Regions from separate parts of the Aliamphritea ceti genome, predicted to be linked through region 2. Evidence: predicted binding sites of a transcription regulator. Region 2 holds the regulator's gene; each other region holds the start of a gene.
What was found. Region 2 encodes LexA, which represses DNA repair genes until DNA is damaged. Its sites were predicted from a motif close to TACTGTNTANNTANACAGTA; they were not measured.
Positions count from the first base shown of each region.

Region 1: ruvC (crossover junction endodeoxyribonuclease RuvC) is a predicted target of LexA. The motif match lies at 3,779-3,798, and genes of this name have one in related genera.
Region 3: OCU49_RS14790 (DNA topoisomerase III) is a predicted target of LexA. The motif match lies at 1,148-1,167, and genes of this name have one in related genera.

Region 1 is NZ_AP025282.1:3,125,135-3,131,437, forward strand. Features, by position in the region: gene OCU49_RS14325 (TraR/DksA family transcriptional regulator) at 302-673, opposite strand; gene ruvB (Holliday junction branch migration DNA helicase RuvB) at 810-1,823, opposite strand; gene ruvA (Holliday junction branch migration protein RuvA) at 1,843-2,466, opposite strand; gene OCU49_RS14340 (trimeric intracellular cation channel family protein) at 2,512-3,222, opposite strand; gene ruvC (crossover junction endodeoxyribonuclease RuvC) at 3,216-3,731, opposite strand; gene OCU49_RS14350 (YebC/PmpR family DNA-binding transcriptional regulator) at 3,887-4,627, opposite strand; gene aspS (aspartate--tRNA ligase) at 4,703-6,303, opposite strand, start outside.
Region 2 is NZ_AP025282.1:1,935,469-1,941,771, forward strand. Features, by position in the region: gene topA (type I DNA topoisomerase) at 1-1,170, shown strand, start outside; gene OCU49_RS08860 (DUF6586 family protein) at 1,256-1,771, shown strand; gene OCU49_RS08865 (hypothetical protein) at 1,802-2,059, shown strand; gene OCU49_RS08870 (cell division inhibitor SulA) at 2,118-2,591, opposite strand; gene lexA (transcriptional repressor LexA) at 2,596-3,198, opposite strand; gene dinG (ATP-dependent DNA helicase DinG) at 3,329-5,452, shown strand; gene rhlB (ATP-dependent RNA helicase RhlB) at 5,602-6,303, shown strand, end outside.
Region 3 is NZ_AP025282.1:3,226,781-3,233,083, reverse strand. Features, by position in the region: gene OCU49_RS14800 (TIGR04211 family SH3 domain-containing protein) at 1-356, opposite strand, end outside; gene OCU49_RS14795 (glutathione S-transferase N-terminal domain-containing protein) at 700-1,062, shown strand; gene OCU49_RS14790 (DNA topoisomerase III) at 1,189-3,207, shown strand; gene OCU49_RS14785 (type 1 glutamine amidotransferase domain-containing protein) at 3,472-4,158, opposite strand; gene OCU49_RS14780 (LysR family transcriptional regulator) at 4,313-5,230, shown strand; gene folE2 (GTP cyclohydrolase FolE2) at 5,393-6,303, shown strand, end outside.

The DNA.
Region 1 (6,303 bases), 1.2 Mb from region 2:
TCTTTTTTACAAATTTCAATTATTTGGCTATTGATACAGCAGGCAATTTTCAGACAGGCTTATTAAGGCTACAGACCACCAAAGAACCATTGGCAATCAGCACACACCCTTCTTTTCTGACAAGATTTCCTGTCCAGAATTAAGCTCTTTCGACATCCCGCTGTCTGACTGACCCTACCGCATCTTGGCTTTCCCAATGCAGGCCATGAAAACAGACAGCAAGCTTGCCAGTAAGTTTATTTTTTCGATAAAAAAACCGGGTAAAAACCCGGTTATTTAATTTTGCATACAAGATCTGAAATTAAGCCTCACAACTCGACTGACATCCGATACAAAGCACAGCGACCGGATTAGCCTTCAACCGGTTTAGCTCAATCACTTCACCACAGACTTCACACTCACCATATAAGCCGCTTTCAAGGCGTTGCAATGCATGCTCAGCAACACGCACCTCTTCTTCCAGCTTTTGGATATGCGCCAAAACCTCAACCCGGTGCGCACTGGCGTCAGCCTGCTCAGCCATATCCGCAAGCTGAGTTGTATCGACTACCGCCAATTCATTTTTTTGCTGTTCACGCTCCTGAGCAACATCTTCACGTAACTGCGCAATTAACTGCTGGATATCCTTTCTCAGATCAGCCAATTGTACTTGCGACAATTCACTGTTTTTCATCACATCTTTGCTCCGAATCCTTCGAATAGTGTCAGAGGCACGCCACTAGCCATCAATGGCCCGTCGGCAATTCGCACCACACGATTTAGTAAAGATGTAATTTTAAACTTTGATGAAAAACGCGCAATGACGCACATCAATCCCGCTTCGGTAATTCCAGCCCAAAATGCTGATAAGCATGATCAGTGACAATCCGGCCACGGGGTGTTCGCATCATATAACCTTGCTGGATCAAATACGGCTCCAGCACGTCTTCAATGGTATCCCGCTCTTCACTGATTGCCGCTGCAAGGTTATCGACACCCACCGGGCCACCACCAAACTTTTCAATCATCGCCAGCAGTAACCGACGGTCCATATGATCGAAGCCACGGGCATCAACATTCAACATATTTAGTGCCTGATCGGCCATCTCACGGGTAATTTCACCGTCACCCCGTACTTCAGCGTAATCCCTTGCCCGACGCAGCAGGCGGTTAGCAATTCGCGGAGTACCCCTTGAGCGACGAGCCACCTCAATGGCACCTTCATGCTCAATAACACAACCCGACAAACGCGCAGAGCGTTCAACAATGCTGGTCAGATCTTCAATATTGTAAAACTCAAGACGCTGAACAATACCAAAGCGGTCACGCAAAGGTGATGTCAGCAGCCCCGCCCTGGTAGTTGCCCCCACTAAGGTAAAAGGAGGTAACTCAAGCTTAATCGAACGTGCTGCCGGGCCTTCACCGATCATGATATCCAGTTGATAATCTTCCATTGCCGGATAAAGCACTTCTTCGACTGAAGCACTCAGACGGTGAATTTCATCTATAAACAGCACATCGCCTGGCTCAAGGTTCGTTAGCATTGCAGCCAGATCACCAGCCTTCTCTAACACCGGACCGGACGTAGTTTTTATCTCACTGCCCATTTCACTGGCAATAATATTCGCCAGAGTGGTTTTACCTAGCCCGGGAGGGCCAAAAACCAAGGTATGATCCAGGGCCTCACCACGCTTTTTAGCTGCGCTGATGAATATTTCCATCTGCTCACATACCACTGGCTGACCAACATAATCAGCCAGTGTTTTTGGGCGAATTGCCCTATCCTGCACTTCTTCCGCCGCCGGAACAGATACCGGCGATACAAAACGATCCGCTTCGATCATCAGTTAAACCCTATTTCAATTATCCCTGCACCATACTTTTCAGTGCGGCACGGATCAAGGCTTCACTACTAGCCCCTGGCTCAAGACCTTTATCAGCAGCAGAAATGGCTTTACTTGCCTGAACCGGCTTATAACCAAGCGCTACTAATGCACTTTCTGCTTCAGCACGATTATCTTCAACCGGTGTAGCTTCACCAAAGTCATCCGTAAGGGTGAAATCTGCAACATCATCCACCTGGAAGTCTTTGATCTTATCTTTCATCTCAATCAACAAACGTTCTGCTGTTTTTTTGCCTACACCCGGCAACCTGACCAGCGCAGCGGTATCTTCAAACTGCACACTCTGAACAAATTCAGACACGCTGATACCTGAAAGAATAGTCAACGCCAGCTTGGGACCTACACCGTTTACTTTGATCAGCGTACGAAATAATGAACGTTCCTGACGCTCATAGAAACCGTACAGCAGCTGCGCATCCTCACGGACAACCATGTGCGTAAAAAGTACGACGGTTTGACCGACTCCCGGCAAGCGATAAAAAGTGTTCATTGAAGCATCTACTTCATAACCAACACCATTTACATCCAGCACCAACTGCGGCGGAAACTTCTCAAGAACTTCACCTTTTAAACGACCAATCACGTATATATCCCTTCTCTTTTGCTGCTCTGCCAGCAACTGATAATCTTATCCGCGCTCTTTATCATCACGGCGCTCCAGCCTATGGCCCGCGACAATGAATTCCGGCAGACAAATATCACCAAAAACCGCTGCCATACGAATAATAAAAATAATTGAAATTGATAACGCCACTAATACTACTGGATGCATGCTGCCATCCAACCAGACATAAAGCACCGCCCCAATAATTGAGCAGGTGGCATATAACTCACCATGACGATGTAAAATCAGTGGTATCTGCCTGGTAAGAACATCCCGTACCATTCCTCCGGCACAGCCTGTAACCATAGCCATCATTACAACGATAATTGCAGGCAATTCAAGACTGATTGCTTTCTGTGCACCCAGTACAGTAAACAAAGCCATACCCAAAGCATCTAAAATGATCAGAAGACGCCTCGGATAGCGCAAATAACGGCATACCCAAAAAGCCGCCACTGCTGAAATAACAGCCGTCCAGATATAAGTATCATTCTGAATCCATAACAGGGGATGAATATCCAGGGTAAGGTCCCGTATAGTCCCACCACCCAGCGACGTTACCACTGCAAGGACCACAACACCCAGAATATCCATATGCTTGCCCTGTGCAGCTAAGGCACCCGTAATCGCAAAGACAGCAACGCCGAGCAGTTCAGTCACATACACAAATTCAGCCAGAGTGAAGAATATATTCATTTCAAAATCCGCCGCCCAGCCAAACTCGTTGTTTAACATAAACGCCCCCGACGACTGCCTTTAGCACCCGCCATTGCTATCAGACTGGTACGGGTATGCGCGTGACATAAAGCAATTGCCAGGCCATCTGCAGCATCTTCCTGAGGCAGACCTGGCAATTTTAGAATCGACATCACCATATGCTGCACCTGAGACTTATCTGCCGAACCTTTACCAACCACGGCTTGTTTCACTTTTCTTGCCGCATATTCAGAAACAGGTAACCCCTGATTAGTTCCGGCAACAATCGCAACCCCCCGCGCCTGCCCCAGCTTCAGCGCAGAATCAGCATTACGCGCCATAAATACCTGCTCAATTGCCATTTCCTGCGGGCAATAGTGCTCAATAATTTCGGTAACTCCGGCATATACTTGCTGTAAGCGTTCAGGTAATTCGTCGCCTTTAATACGAATACATCCACTGGCAACGTACTCGTTCTTACTGCCAACAGAATTAATAATACCGTAGCCGGTTATACGTGAACCCGGATCTATCCCTAAAATCAGCATTTACTTGCTATATGCCTCTGATATACACATTAAAATCAACCACAATACACTGTATCTTTATACATACTATCATTGCTAAAGCTATGCTTCTACGTGCAAACAGATATAAAAAAACCGAGACACAAAGCTCGGTTTAACATTCACTGCAACAATATTTACTCAACCAGAGACTCAGCCGGTATAACCGCATTATGGTAGACATTTTGCGTATCATCGAGATCCTCAAGCACATCCAGTAATCGCAACAGCTTGCGCCCTGCCTCTACATCTAGCTCAACACTGGTAGCCGGAATCATAGCAACTTCTGCAAACTCCGCTTCCAGACCCGCAGACAGTAAAGCATCCTTAACCAGCATAAAATCAGCAGCTACAGTTAACACTTCTGCTGAACCATCATCATGACTGACTACGTCTTCAGCACCTGCTTCCAGCGCGACATCAATCAACTGCTCCTCATCAACAGCGTCACCAAAGCTAAACTGACCTTTTTTCTCAAAAAGATATACCACAGAGCCACTGGTTCCGAGATTCCCGCCCGCTTTATTAAACGCAGCTCTTACCTGAGATACCGTCCGGTTAACATTATCTGTCATGGTTTCCACCAAAACAGCAACACCACCAGGCGCATAACCCTCGTAGGTCAGTTCACTATAGTTTTCATGCTCACCACCACCAGCACCACGAAGAATAGCCTTATCGACAGTGTCACGCTTCATATTCGCAGAAAGCGACTTATCTACTGCTGTACGCAGACGCGGATTATCGTCCGGATTCGCGCCACCTTCTTTGGCAGCAACAACCAGTTCACGAATAAGCTTGGTGAAGATCTTACCCCGCTTAGCGTCCTGAGCCGCCTTACGGTGCTTGATATTGGCCCATTTAGAATGACCAGCCATAGCGGACCTCCTTTTGGTACCTGAGAAACATAAAGATTCACCGCCGGAAGAAACCGGCGGTGAAGAAGGGTTAGCTTACGCCTCTTTCTGACGCAGCTTGATGTGCAGTTCGCGCAGTTGCGCAGCACTTACCTGACCAGGCGCTTCAGTCAGCGGACAGGAAGCACTCTGGGTTTTAGGGAAGGCAATAACTTCACGGATAGAGTCTGTACCTGTCATCAACATGATCAGACGATCCAGACCAAATGCCAGACCACCGTGCGGTGGCGCACCGTATTTCAGAGCATTCAGCAGGAAGCCAAACTTATCTTCTGCTTCTTCATCAGAAATCCCCAGCACTTCCAGAACAGTTGACTGCATTTCCTGATCGTGGATACGGATCGAACCACCACCCAACTCACAACCATTCAGAACCATATCGTAAGCGCGGGACAGAGCCGTCAGCGGATTAGCTTTCAGCTCTTCTGCTGTGCAGCTTGGCGCAGTGAACGGATGATGCAACGCTGTCAGACCACCTTCGGATGTTTCTTCAAACATCGGGAAGTCAACAACCCACAGCGGCGCCCACTCACGTTCGCTCATATTCAGGTCTTCACCGACCTTAATACGCAGCGCACCCAGCGCTTCGCTTACGACTTTCTCTTTATCAGCACCGAAGAATACGATATCACCATTCTGAGCGCCCAGACGTTCCATGATCTTCATGGCAACTTCAGCACCCAGGAACTTAACGATTGGAGACTGCAGACCTTCTACGCCTTTCTCCAGCTCGTTAACTTTAATCCACGCCAAACCTTTAGCACCGTAGATGCTGACAAATTTAGTGTATTCATCAATGTTCTTACGGGTCAGCTGAGCACCACCAGGTACTTTCAGCGCCGCTACACGACCTTTAGGGTCTTTAGCAGGGCCGGCAAAGACTTTGAATTCAATCTCAGCCATCAGATCAGCAACATCAACCAGTTCCATCGGGAAGCGTAGATCAGGCTTATCAGAGCCGTATTTCTGCATCGCCTCAGAGTATGGCATACGTGGGAATTCGCCCAGGTCGATACCTTTCAGCTCCAGGAACAACTTGCGAATCATGGCCTCAGTCATACCCATGATTCCTTCTTCATCCATAAAGGATGTTTCGATATCAATCTGGGTAAATTCTGGCTGACGATCTGCACGCAGGTCTTCGTCACGGAAGCAGCGGGCAATCTGATAATAACGATCAAAGCCGGAAACCATTAGCAGCTGTTTGAACAACTGAGGAGACTGTGGCAATGCGAAAAACTGACCTTCGTGAACACGGCTTGGCACCAGATAGTCACGTGCACCTTCCGGCGTTGCACGGTTCAGAATCGGTGTTTCGATGTCCAGGAAGCCATTGTCATCCATATAGTTACGGATAGCATTGGTTACTTTAGAACGGAAACGCAACTTGTCCTGCATTTCAGTACGGCGTAAATCGATGTAACGATGACGCAAACGCACGTCTTCACCTACCTGCTGATGCTCATCCAACTGGAACGGAGGCGTTTCAGACTTGTTCAGGATAACCAGCTCTTTGCCCAGCACTTCGATTTCGCCGGTAGCCATATCGGCGTTAGTTGTGCCTTCCGGACGCGCACGAACAGTACCACGCACTTCGATTACATATTCATTACGCACACTGTCAGCCAGGGCAAAGC
Region 2 (6,303 bases):
GAGAAGCGTGGTATCGGTCGTCCTTCTACTTATGTACCGATTATTTCGACTATCCAGGATCGCGGCTACGTAGAGTCTCAGAACCGTCGTTTTTACGCGCAAAAAATGGGTGACATTGTTACCGAGCGTTTGGTTGAAAACTTTACTGACCTGATGGACTACGGTTTTACTGCCCGAATGGAAGAAGCGCTGGATGATATTGCCAGTGGCGGTGCCGATTGGAAAGTACTGCTGAATCAGTTCTATAACGGTTTTGTTAACCGCTTGGAGATTGCTCAGAACCCTGAAGGGGGCATGCGCCCTAATGCGCCAACTGCGACGGATATTCCATGTCAGACCTGTGGTCGTGAGATGATGATCCGTACCGGTACAACGGGTGTGTTCCTGGGTTGTTCAGGCTATGCGTTACCGCCTAAAGAGCGCTGTAAGTCGACGATGAACCTTATCCATGGCGATGAAGTGGTCAGTGTTGATGGCGATGATGAAGAAGAATCCCGCATTCTGATTAATAAACATCGCTGTAAAATATGTGATACCGCAATGGACAGCTACCTGATTGATGAGCAGCGAAAACTGCATATCTGTGGTAACAATCCGGATTGCAGCGGCTTTGAAGTTGAGCAGGGCAGTTACAAAATTAAAGGTTATGACGGTCCTGTTATTGACTGCGATAAATGTGGCTCAGAGATGCAGCTTAAGACTGGCCGGTTCGGTAAGTTCTTTGGCTGTACCAGTGAAGGCTGTAAGAATACTCGCAAGTTGCTGAAGAGTGGTGAAGCTGCGCCGCCTAAAATGGATCCTGTACCAATGCCAGAATTGGCTTGTGAAAAGGTTGAAGATACTTATGTACTGCGTGATGGTGCATCAGGTTTATTCCTGGCTGCCAGTCAGTTCCCGCGCAAACGGGAGACGCGTGCACCTAAGGTCAGTGAGCTGTTGCCGCATCAAAAAGAAATTGATCCGAAATACAGTTTCTTATTCAGTGCGCCTGTACAGGATGATGAAGGTAATCCAAGTATTGTTCGTTACAGTCGTAAAACTAAAGAGCAATATGTAATGACTGAGGTTGAAGGTAAGGCTACAGGTTGGCGTGCTTTCTATCAGGGTAATAGCTGGGTTGTTGAGGCCGCAAAAGCGAAAGCTAAGCCAAAAGCGAAAGCTAAGAAGTAAGCGTCTACACTTATGATGGATGGTCGTCGAGTCTTTGGCGGCCATTTTGTAGCTTGTTTATATCCCTTCTTAAGTAGGTGTCAGTATGTCTTTGTCTGGATTAAGTCTGACTAATCAGCGTATCTTTTTTAGTAAGTTGCAGTTGCAGCAGTACGCTTCGCTTATTGACGGAGATTCTGAGCCTGCAATGCAAGCGCAGTATGAGTCAGTTGTGTTTCACTTAAACTTTGCATATCAGGCATTTTTGTCTGAGCTAATAGAAACCGATAATCGGGGCTTAGTTTTGGCAGAGGCTCAGAGTGCTTCCGTGTTGGTTGGTGATTGTGAAACCGGCTCAGTATCGCCTGAGCTTAAGGAGTTAGCTTTGCTTGAAGGGACGGGTGAGAGTGAAAGTGTTTCCTGGTTAGCAGGCCTGCAAGCTGCATATAAACAGCTTGGAGTAGCAGGAGCTGATGTTGGCTCATCTGGCGCTGTTCAGCATTCCGAGATTAGCGTGACTATGCTTTCCGAAAATGATGATAAGCTATCTGAGTTAAGGTTTTGGCATCAGTCTTTGGCTTCGACAGTACAGCGATTACGTACGATGTCTCAGGAATGGTAGTTTCTTTTTTAAATTTACAGAGTTATTTAGATGGCTGAGTTGTTTCTTGAAATTGTTGAGCTTGAAAGCGGCGAGATAGTGCTGCGAGAGATGGAATCTGATGATGTGCCTGTAATGAAGGTGAGTTTTTCTGATGACATGAAGAAGCGTTTACAGGATCAGCATCTGGATGTGGCTAAAGTTATGTTAAGTGCTGGCATTCATATGGCTGCTGAGATGCAAAATAAAACTGCGGAAGCAGAGGCGCTACAAAAGGTGGAAGATGAAAAGCCACCGGTTTTGCATTAATGAAAATATAGAATTAAAAAAAGCGCCATCAGGCGCTTTTTTATAATCAGAGGGCGCTTTATGCAGCCATTCGGTCACGAATAACAATGCCGTGGCTAGCGCCGCGCTCAGCTGCGTTTTCCAGGCCGGACAGTTGTTCGTTACTCAACATACCAGGCCAGGTGATAACAGCGTGGCATGTACCGGCTTTTAAAGCCTGGTGAGCAAGGTCATAGGTGCTGTGACTCGCGTCAGGTTGCAGTAGCATTATCTTATTCAGGTCGATACCTGCTGCTGTCAACAGCGCTTTAGGCAGGCTGCTTGGCGGTGCAATCCATGCAAACCAGCGGTCATCACGACTAAGTTGAGCAAGCAGGGGTAGTAACATGGTTAACTGATCAAAATCGTTGTTATGCATAACAATTTCAGTAATTTTACCAGCCAGCGCCGGCATAGGTTGTTCTGCCTTTGCCGTTAACACGTTTTCAGAAGGGCGAATAAGGGGAATATTCGCGTTCTGATGAGATTGGGTTACCAGTTCTGCCTGCATCATGTCGTTATCCTCTTCTAATCACGCCTACACCTAGGCCTTCAATAGATAATTCCTGTTCTTCCAGGTTGATCACAATAGGTTCGAACTCTTCGTTCTCTGCAATCAGATAAACTAAGTTGCCGTCTTTTTTAAAACGTTTAACAGTGACGTCATCTTCAATACGCGCTACAACTATTTCGCCATTTTTGGCTTGTTTGCACTGATGAACGGCCAGTAAGTCTCCGTCCATGATGCCAACATTTTTCATGCTTGTGCCACGTACCCGTAACAGGTAATCAGCCGGAGGGTGAAAGAAGTCGGCAGCAATCGTGCAGCGCTCTTCTACATGCTGCTGAGCCAGGATTGGGTTACCAGCAGCAACCTGACCAACAACAGGTAAACCTGATTCTTCTTTTTCCAACTCAGGTATGCGAATACCACGTGAGGTGCCGGGTATCATTTCAATTGCGCCTTTACGTGCCAGCGCTTTAAGGTGCTCCTCTGCTGCATTGGCTGACTTAAAGCCCAGCTCGCGAGCGATGTCAGCACGGGTAGGCGGGTAGCCTGTGGTTGCAATGCAGTGCTTTATACAATCAAGAACATCGGTTTGTCGTTGTGTAAGTTTCATGATGATCTCTGTGTTTTTATCCAGTAGCTGTAACTATATACAGTATTTTGCTTTTGTAAACATTTTTTATGTTTATATATCCAGTGTTATTGATAGAATGGCCGCCACTACTACAGACGGGTTTCTTTAAGTGCTGACCGACGACCTAAAAAAACAAATTCAGACTGCTTACAGCAAGTTTTTGACTAGCCGTGGTTTAAAAGCGCGTTCCAGCCAGAAACGAATGATTGCTGAAGTTGCCAAAGTAATTGGCAATATTCCCGTGGATGATAAAGCACAGCGTCTGGGTGAAAACCATGTATGTGTTGTTGAGGCAGGAACCGGTACAGGCAAAACAATTGGTTATTTGCTAGCTGCGATCCCGGTTGCTAAAGCTCTTAAAAAGAAAATTATTCTTTCTACGGCAACGGTTGCCTTGCAGGAACAGCTGTTACATAAAGATTTGCCAGATGTGCTTGAGCATACTGAATTGCCAATGAGCTTTACGCTTGCTAAAGGCCGCGGGCGGTATCTTTGTATCAATAAGGTCGAACAGCATCTTGATTCAAGCAGCTCTACTGGTCAGATTGCATTATATGAAGACGAGCAGGCCATGCGGCTTGATGCCGAAACCGAAACCTTTTATAAGCATTTGTTGAATGAATATGCGTCAGGACGCTGGGACGGTGACCGTGACAATCTGACGGAAGAGGTTGAAGATTCTCGCTGGGGGCCTCTGACCAGCGATCATTTGCAATGTACGAACCGGCGTTGCAGTAATTTTAGTGCGTGTAGCTTTTTTAAGGCCCGCCGGGATCTTGATCAGGTTGAATGTGTTATTGCCAATCATGATATTGTTTTGGCTGATTTGTCACTGGGCGGTGGTGCTATTTTGCCTGAGCCTGGTGAGGCTATTTATATTTTTGATGAAGGCCACCATCTGGCACCGAAGGCCAGTAATCACTTTGCTTACAGTTTGCGTATAAAGTCGTCGTCCCGATGGCTTAATACATTGCCTAAGCAACATGCTCAGATGCTCGATCAGTTGGGGCATCCCGGATTGATGTCACAGTATGTAGAGCAGACACTGCGACCCGGTGAAGATTTAAAGATTCTTCTTGAGCAGATTAATGAGCTGGTTAAACCGTTAATGGTTAATACGGATAATGGCCGTATATTGGATCGATACCGGTTTGCAGGCGGCCATGTACCTGAAGAGTTCCGTCAGATATTTAAAGATGCCGAGCATTTAGCTGCTCGCTTATTAACCAGGCATGAAATGTTACTGGATTTGTTCAGAGAAGCTCTGGATGGTGAAGTAGGCGATATTGACAAGCAAATGGCAGAGCAGTGGTATCCGCGGCTTGGTCTTATGGTTTCGAGGTTTCAGTCCATTGCAGGGCTGTCAAAAAGCTTTTTCCGTGCGGAAGATTTAAAAGAAAGCCCGACAGCACGCTGGGTTAATTTAGTTGAATCCGGGATAGGTCAGGACTACGAGTTTCACAGCGCACCTGTTTCTGCTGCAAATATGCTCCAGCAGCATTTATGGCAAAATTGCTTTGCCGCGGTGGTTACCTCTGCGACGTTAACTGCACTGGGACGCTTTGACAGAGTGCTTGATGATCTTGGGTTGCCTGCGGATACGCCAAGTCACAGTTTGTTAAGTCCTTTTGATCATTATAATGCTGCTGAACTATATATTCCGCCTATGTCAGCGGATGCGAGTAACCCTGATGCGCATACTGAGGCTGTCATTGAGTTCCTCAATGCTGAGCTTGACAGTAAAGCCGCGACATTAGTGTTGTGTACTTCCTGGCGTCAAATGCGTGCAGTGCTTGCCTCACTTGATGAAAAGCTCAACAATAGTGTGCTATCACAAGGTGATTACAGCAAAAATGAGATACTCAAGCGTCACCGTAGCCGGATCGATGAAGGAGAAGGTAGCATAATCTTCGGATTAGCCTCTTTTACTGAAGGTGTTGATTTGCCGGGCAAGTATTTAACAGAAGTTATTATTACTAAATTACCATTTAGTGTGCCAGATGACCCGGTAGATGCGACAATGGCTGAGTGGATTGAAAATAAAGGTGGTAATCCCTTTATGGAATGGTCAGTACCGATGGCTTCAGTACGCCTGACACAGGCGGCCGGGCGTTTATTACGGACTGAGCAGGATACTGGCAGAATTGTTTTACTGGACCGACGAGTAGTAAGTCGGCGTTATGGGCGGCAATTATTAGATGCATTGCCGCCTTTTCGACGCAATATTGGCTGATGCTGGATTCCTAGGACCAGCATAGCTATTTGAAAGAGCTCCGGTCTTTGTAAGGTGTGCGCTTCTTAAGTGGAAATGAGCCAGTGAAGAGTATGCAGCAAAGGATTAACCGTGAGTCATAGCAGTTTTAATGCATAGGTAATAACTTGATTAAAAATTTGTTTCGACGGGCGAATCAGTCGCCTAAGTCAGCCGAGCCTCAAAGTTCGTCTGCTGAAGCTAAAGTAGCGAAGAAAGATAATACGAATGACAATGTAAAGCCAAAGGCTAATAAACCGTCAAAATCGCGTAAATCTGCTGCGCCTAAGGCTAAGCCTGAAGTTTTATGGTCTATTGATCAGTTTCAGGTTGAACCTGAAGAAGGGAAACAGCGTTTTCATGACTTTAATCTACCTGATGATGTAATGCATGCCATTGCCGATCTCGAGTTTAAATATTGCTCTGCAATTCAGGCGGCAACTCTAAAACAATCGCTTGCCGGTAAAGATATGATTGGTAAAGCGCAGACAGGAACGGGCAAAACTGCGGCTTTTCTTATCAGTATGATTACTGATTTGATCGATTTCCCAATTGAGCATAAACGTGCCCTTGGTGTGCCCCGGGCGTTAATTATTGCACCTACCCGTGAGCTAACTCTGCAGATTGCATCTGACGCTGAAGAACTGTCAAAGTATTGTGGTTTAAGCGTAGTATCGCTGGTTGGTGGTATGGATTATGACAAGCAACGTAAGCAGCTTGCAGCACGTCCAGTCGATATATTAGTGGCTACGCCGGGTCGTCTGATTGATTTTGTTCGCAGGTCTGATGTTGACTTGGGGGATGTTGAAGTCATGGTGCTGGATGAAGCCGAT
Region 3 (6,303 bases), 1.3 Mb from region 2:
GTTTGTTGTTTGAGTGACTGAATAGCGCCATTTTGCTGAGTAATCATAGCATTGCTTTTCCCCAGCTTTTCTTCCAGTTGCGGGAAGCGTACAGACATGCTGGTACCTTCGCTTACGTTTGCACCTGGTAGCCAGCCGGTACGGCCGGAAGCGGTTTTGATCCGTACGTATCCGCTATCTTTGTTTCGGCTAAGTATTGTAATACTGGTGCCGCTGCGAATACGGCCGGTAATCCTGAACTGGTCACTGGGGCCACCGTGGTAATAAGTGAAGACATCATCACTTATGTACGCTGCCTGGGTATTGAGGCTGAAAAGGGAAATGAAGGTCAAGCAGGAAGCAATTAATAAACGCATGGTGGCACCGTAACTCAAAATTTTCTCTTGCTGCGTATCAGGGCTGCAAGTTTGTCTTTGTTTGATCAGGCATCTGCTGGCAATTCAGAGGGGTTACCACTGGTAAAGCGGGGCGCAGAAGCCCGGATAAATTAGCTAGAAATCATGTTCCATCCCTGTACAGCTTAGCCTGTGACTGCCCTGTCTGAGAAAAGTTCGAACATTTGTTTATTATTTTCAGTTTTATTTCAGCTTGATCGTGCACGTATTTGGCCCTGTCACAGTGCTCTATATTTGGCATCGTCACCGGTGATTGATCTGTGCTAGAATCGCGCACCGTTTTTGTTCTTTGAGGAAGATAGTAGTGTTTATTATTCGCTGGATTCTTGGTCGTATTATTCTGCTGTTGAATGCGCTTACTCCGCCGACAAAAATGCAGCGCAGCCCTGAGCAACAAGCTCAGCTGGATAAGCAGACTGCCAATTTATCTTTATATCAGTATGAAGCTTGCCCATTTTGCGTGAAGGTGCGCCGGGCGATGCGCCGCTTCAATCTGAATGTTGAAGTGCGTGATGCTAAACGTAACCAGGACTTTAAAGCTGAGCTCGAAAAAGATGGCGGTAAATTAAAAGTGCCTTGTTTGCGTATTGAAGAGCAGGATGGTGTGCGTTGGATGTATGAATCTGGCGAGATTATTCAGTATCTTGAGCAAAATTATGTGAAGTAAACTTTGCAGATACACATTAAGAAAGCAGCCAATGGCTGCTTTTTTTGTGTTTGTGATTCACAGGGCTTGCCGGCAAAGAAGTATAGACTGTATATTTAGCCAGTAATTTATCTGTTTGAGCACCTTATGATTTTATACATTGCTGAAAAACCCAGTCTGGCCCGGGCACTGGCAGATGTGCTGCCAAAACCACAGAGTAAAGATCAGGGCTTTATCCGGGTAGGAAATGGTGATGTGGTCAGTTGGTGCTTAGGGCATTTACTGGAGCAGGCAGAGCCGGATCAGTATGACCCACAGTTTAAGCAGTGGCGCTTTGAGCATCTACCAATAATACCTCAGCAGTGGCAATTACAACCACGCAGTAAAACCCGCAGCCAGTTAAGTGTGTTACGTAAACTAGTAAAGCAGGCTGATCAATTAGTTCATGTGGGCGATCCTGACCGTGAAGGGCAGCTGCTTGTCGATGAAGTGATTAATTATCTGGGGGTCAGCGCTGCTAAAAAAGCAGCTACTCAACGCTGTCTGATTAGCGATCTTAATGGCAGTGCTGTGCGCCGGGCTTTAAAGCAGTTGCGTTCAAACCAGGAATTTATTCCGCTGTCGATCTCGGCACTGGCCCGTTCAAGGGCTGACTGGCTGTACGGTATGAATATGACCCGCGCTTATACTTTGCGAGGTCAGCAGGCAGGCTATAGCGGAGTGTTGTCTGTAGGGCGGGTGCAAACGCCTTTATTAGGGTTAGTTGTCAGACGGGATCTGAGCATTGAAGAGTTTGTGTCCAAGCCTTTTTATGAGGTGGTGGCACACTTACAGACTTCTCTGAAAGAAGCCTTTCAGGCGCGCTGGAAGCCCAGTGAGAACTGTGCACCCTATCAGGACGAAGAGGGCAGGGTGTTATCCCGGCCGCTGGCAGAAAATGTGGCCTCAAGGATCACTGGCCAGCCAGGTACAGTCACTAAGCTGGAACAGAAGAAAAAGCAGCAGGCAGCGCCTTTGCCGTTTAATTTATCGGCACTGCAGATAGAAGCTGCCAAGCGGTTTGGTATGAATGCCAAGGCCGTGCTGGATACCTGTCAGAGTTTGTATGAACGCCATAAGCTAATTACCTATCCACGTTCAGATAGCCGCTATTTACCCCGTGAACATCATGCATTGGCAAAAGATGTAATGCCTGTTGTGATGAGCAACTGTCCTGATTTTGAGAAAGTTTCAGGCTTATTGGATCTGAGTCGACGCAGTGCCGCCTGGAATGACAGCAAGGTGGACGCGCATCACGCAATTATTCCGACTAGCCGAAAAATGCCGGCATCTCTGGGGGAAACAGAGAAGAAAATATATACGCTGGTTGCTACTTTTTATCTGTATCAGTTTTTGCCGAAGTACAGCTACTTTGAAACGAAGGCGGAAGTGACAGTTGCGGGTGGGTTGTTTGCCTGTAATGCACACCGGACTCTGGATCTGGGCTGGAAGAATTTACTCAATAAAGATGCCAGTAAAGATCAGCAGTTACCTGAGCTGAAGCAAGGCCAGGTCGTTGATTGCCTGCGTGGTGAAGTTGAAGAAAAGCATACCCAACCTCCCAAATACTTTACTGATGCAACCCTGTTAGCGGCAATGACAGGTATTGCCCGCTATGTACAGGATCCGGATATTCGCAAAATTCTGAAAGATACCGACGGTTTAGGCACAGAAGCAACCCGGGCGGGGATCATTGAGTTGCTGTTTACCCGTGGTTTTTTATATCGTGAAGGCAAAGCTGTGCGGGCTACTGAGGTGGGTAAAGCGCTAATCAGCTGTTTACCTGATTCAGCTACGACACCAGATATGACCGCGCGCTGGGAGGCTACGCTGAATGACATTAGTCATAAACAGAGTAGTTACGATGCTTTTATGCAGCCTTTGCTGGTGAGTTTGCAGGAACTGGTTGCGGGCTCAGAGAGCGTACAAATCCCGGCTTCACTAAAAGCTGCTTCACCAGCCCGGAAAAAAACCTATGGCCGGCGGCGTAAAACTGCGGCAGGTAAATCAGCAGCTAAAACAGGAAGTAAGACTGCAGCGAAAGCTACTGGTCGCAGCTCTAAAGCATCTGGAAAGAGTGCTGTTAAGTCGGCCGGTGGCCGGCAACGTAAAGCAGCGTCCGTATAAAGACAGCTTATGCTGATTAGCCAGATATATTTATCAGACTGTTCGAGACAGGCATTTATTTGGCTGCGACAGAACAGAGTGCCTGACCAGCTCACAGGTCGATATCGGGGGGATGAGATCGACAGTTTTGATTGTGAGGGTCAGGCAAAAGGGGTATCAGGAATATCCGTTAGTATCGTTACTTATCCTGATCGGCATGTTGTGTCAGATGCGTATTGATACGTATCAAAAGCACAGTAGTGCCGGTCTGTTATTCCGGACTTATCAATCCAGATGAGCCAACAGCTTTTCAGCAACAAGGGCTGAGCTGGCCGGATTCTGTCCGGTAATAATCAAGCCGTCCTGCACAGCAAAAGCATGCCAGTCTTCTGCTTTCTGGTATTCCGCTCCGGCTGCCTGGAGTGCATCTTCTAACAGAAAAGGAACTATGTCGGTTAACTGAACGGCAGCTTCTTCTGAATTACTAAACCCTGTTACTGCTCGTTCTTTAACAAGCGCTACGCCACTAGCGTCTTTAGCATGCAGTAATACCGCACCGGCGTGACACACTGCTGATACCGGTTTATTACTGGCGATCAGTGCTTCAATCAAAGCGATTGAATCTTTATCTTCCGTTAAATCCCATAACGGGCCATGGCCACCCGGGTAAAACACCGCATCGTAATCTGTAGCATTTATGTCGCTGAGTTTCTGTGTTGCTGCTAGTTTCGCCTGGCTGCTTGCATCTGCATCGAAGCGTCGTGTTGCGTCGGTTTGAAAGTCAGGTAGTTCGCTTTTTGGATCAACCGGAGGTTGGCCGCCAGTTGGGGATGCCAGAGTAATCTCGGCACCGGCATCAAGAAACACGTAGTAAGGTGCGGCAAATTCTTCAACCCAGAAGCCGGTTTTTTCACCAGTGTTGCCCAGTTCTGAGTGAGAGGTCAGAACCATAAGAATTTTTGACTGTGGCATGGTTAGCGTCCTTGATTGAGATACTGAAAGTATTTATTGAAGTATTTAGTGGAATAACAACAGTATGAATTAATCAGTCTGATTACATAATGGCGATAAACTTGGTAACTTTGTTTTAATAATTGATACAAAGAAGATGCAAAGAGCTGCCCTGATGAATCTTTCCTTTGAACAACTTAAAAGCATGGTTGTATTTGCGCACGTTGCCGGGCGCGGCAGTTTTAGCGCTGCTGCCCGACATATGGGGCTTTCCCGTGGCGTAGTGAGTTATCACATTAAGAAGCTGGAACAACAGTTGGGAGTGCAGCTGCTGAACCGCTCGACAAGGTCTTTATCGTTGACTGACGAAGGGCGTGCTTATTATACGTACTGTAAAACCATTACTGAGCAGGCTGACTCAGCTCAGCAGCAAATGGAAAACTTCAAGCATGTACCGGAAGGTCTGTTGAAGATTACCTGTCCGGTGAATATGGGGCTACAGATCATCGTGCCGGCGTTGAACGTTTTCAAGCGTCAGTATCCCCGTATTGAGCTGGATGTGGTGCTGGCAGATCAGGTTGTGAATATTCTGGAGGAGGGGATCGATCTGGCGATCCGTGGTGCGCCGTTGGCTGATTCTTCGCTACAGGCTATGCATCTTGCTGTGCTACAGACACATATTTGTGGTTCACCTGAGTACTTTAAAAGTCACGGTCGCCCCCAGTCGCCCGAAGAACTTAGCCGGCATAACTGGATTATTTATCAACTCTCATCAGGCACGCTGGAACTACGCAAAGGAGAGCGCTCGTTCAGTATCAGACCTGAAGGCGATATCTCTACAAATAACGCCGCCGCCCGCACGGCTTTTGTTGAAGGGGGCCATGGGTTAGGAAGGATTCCTACCTATGATGCTTTGCCAAAAATTCAGGCCGGAACACTTGAGTCGGTTCTAGACGATTACCAACTGAATGATATTGAGGTGTATGGCGTGTTTGCTCCGGGTGCTGCTAAAACTAAGAAGCTCAGGGTTTTACTGGATTTTCTTAAGTTGCATTACTCTGGATTGGAAAGTCAGCGGTTGCTGAATATTTAATTACAGACGATATTCTTGCTTGTGAATATTAATTGAATTGTTATAACATAACATTTAATTGCACAATGTTATGTGCTTCTAATAAATCTCAGACTTCGGGACTCCCCACTATGAAGTCAGTCCTGAGATTGTTTATTCAATTATGTATTCAGGAGCTATTGCTTGAACGCCTCTTTACCGGATACCGCTCGTCATCTTATGCCTTCACACAGCCATTCGCTGGACTGGGTCGGTATGGAAAATATCAGAATACCTTTAAGCCTTAAAGCGACAGACGTTTCTGAGGAAATCAGCCATGTCAGTGCCACTGTCGATATTGGTATTGATTTGCCGGGAGGGGAAGGCGCCAGGAAAGGCATTCATATGTCGAGACTGTATCGCGCCTTACTGACGATGTCTGAACAGCCGTTAACCTTGCCGGCAGTGCTGAAGTGCTTGCAGGAATGTGTCAGTAGTCATGAAGATTGTTATTCATATCAGTCTCAGATCAACATTGCTTTTGATCTGTTACTGTTAAGACCCGCGTTGCTGACGCAGGCCGCAGCAGGTTGGCAGGGATACGCGGTAGAGTTGTCTGCGAGTACTGATGCAGATGGCAATTCAAGCGTCTCTGTTGGAGTAGATGTTGCGTATTCATCAACCTGCCCCTGTTCAGCAGCATTGTCACGTCAGGCGCTTAGTGAACATTTTCGTATCGCATCAGAAGCTGATCCTGAATTAGCTCAACCGGATCCGCTAACTGTTAGCCAGTGGTTGCTGGAACATGGCTCTGTTGCAACGCCTCATAGCCAGCGCAGTGTTGCGCGGATAAATGTAAGCCTGTCACCGGATGCAGTGTCTTTTGGTATAGGTGAGTTAATCGACCAGATCGAATCTGCGTTGCAAACCCCGGTACAAACCTTTGTTAAACGCGCCGATGAACAAGCATTCGCCCTGCGTAATGGCAGCAACCTTATGTATGTGGAAGATGCCAGCCGGCGTATTCTGGATGCTTTGAGTGGCTATCAAATGGCGAATATTCAGGTGCGTCATTATGAAAGTCTGCATGGTCACGATGCCGTAGCAAAAAGTAA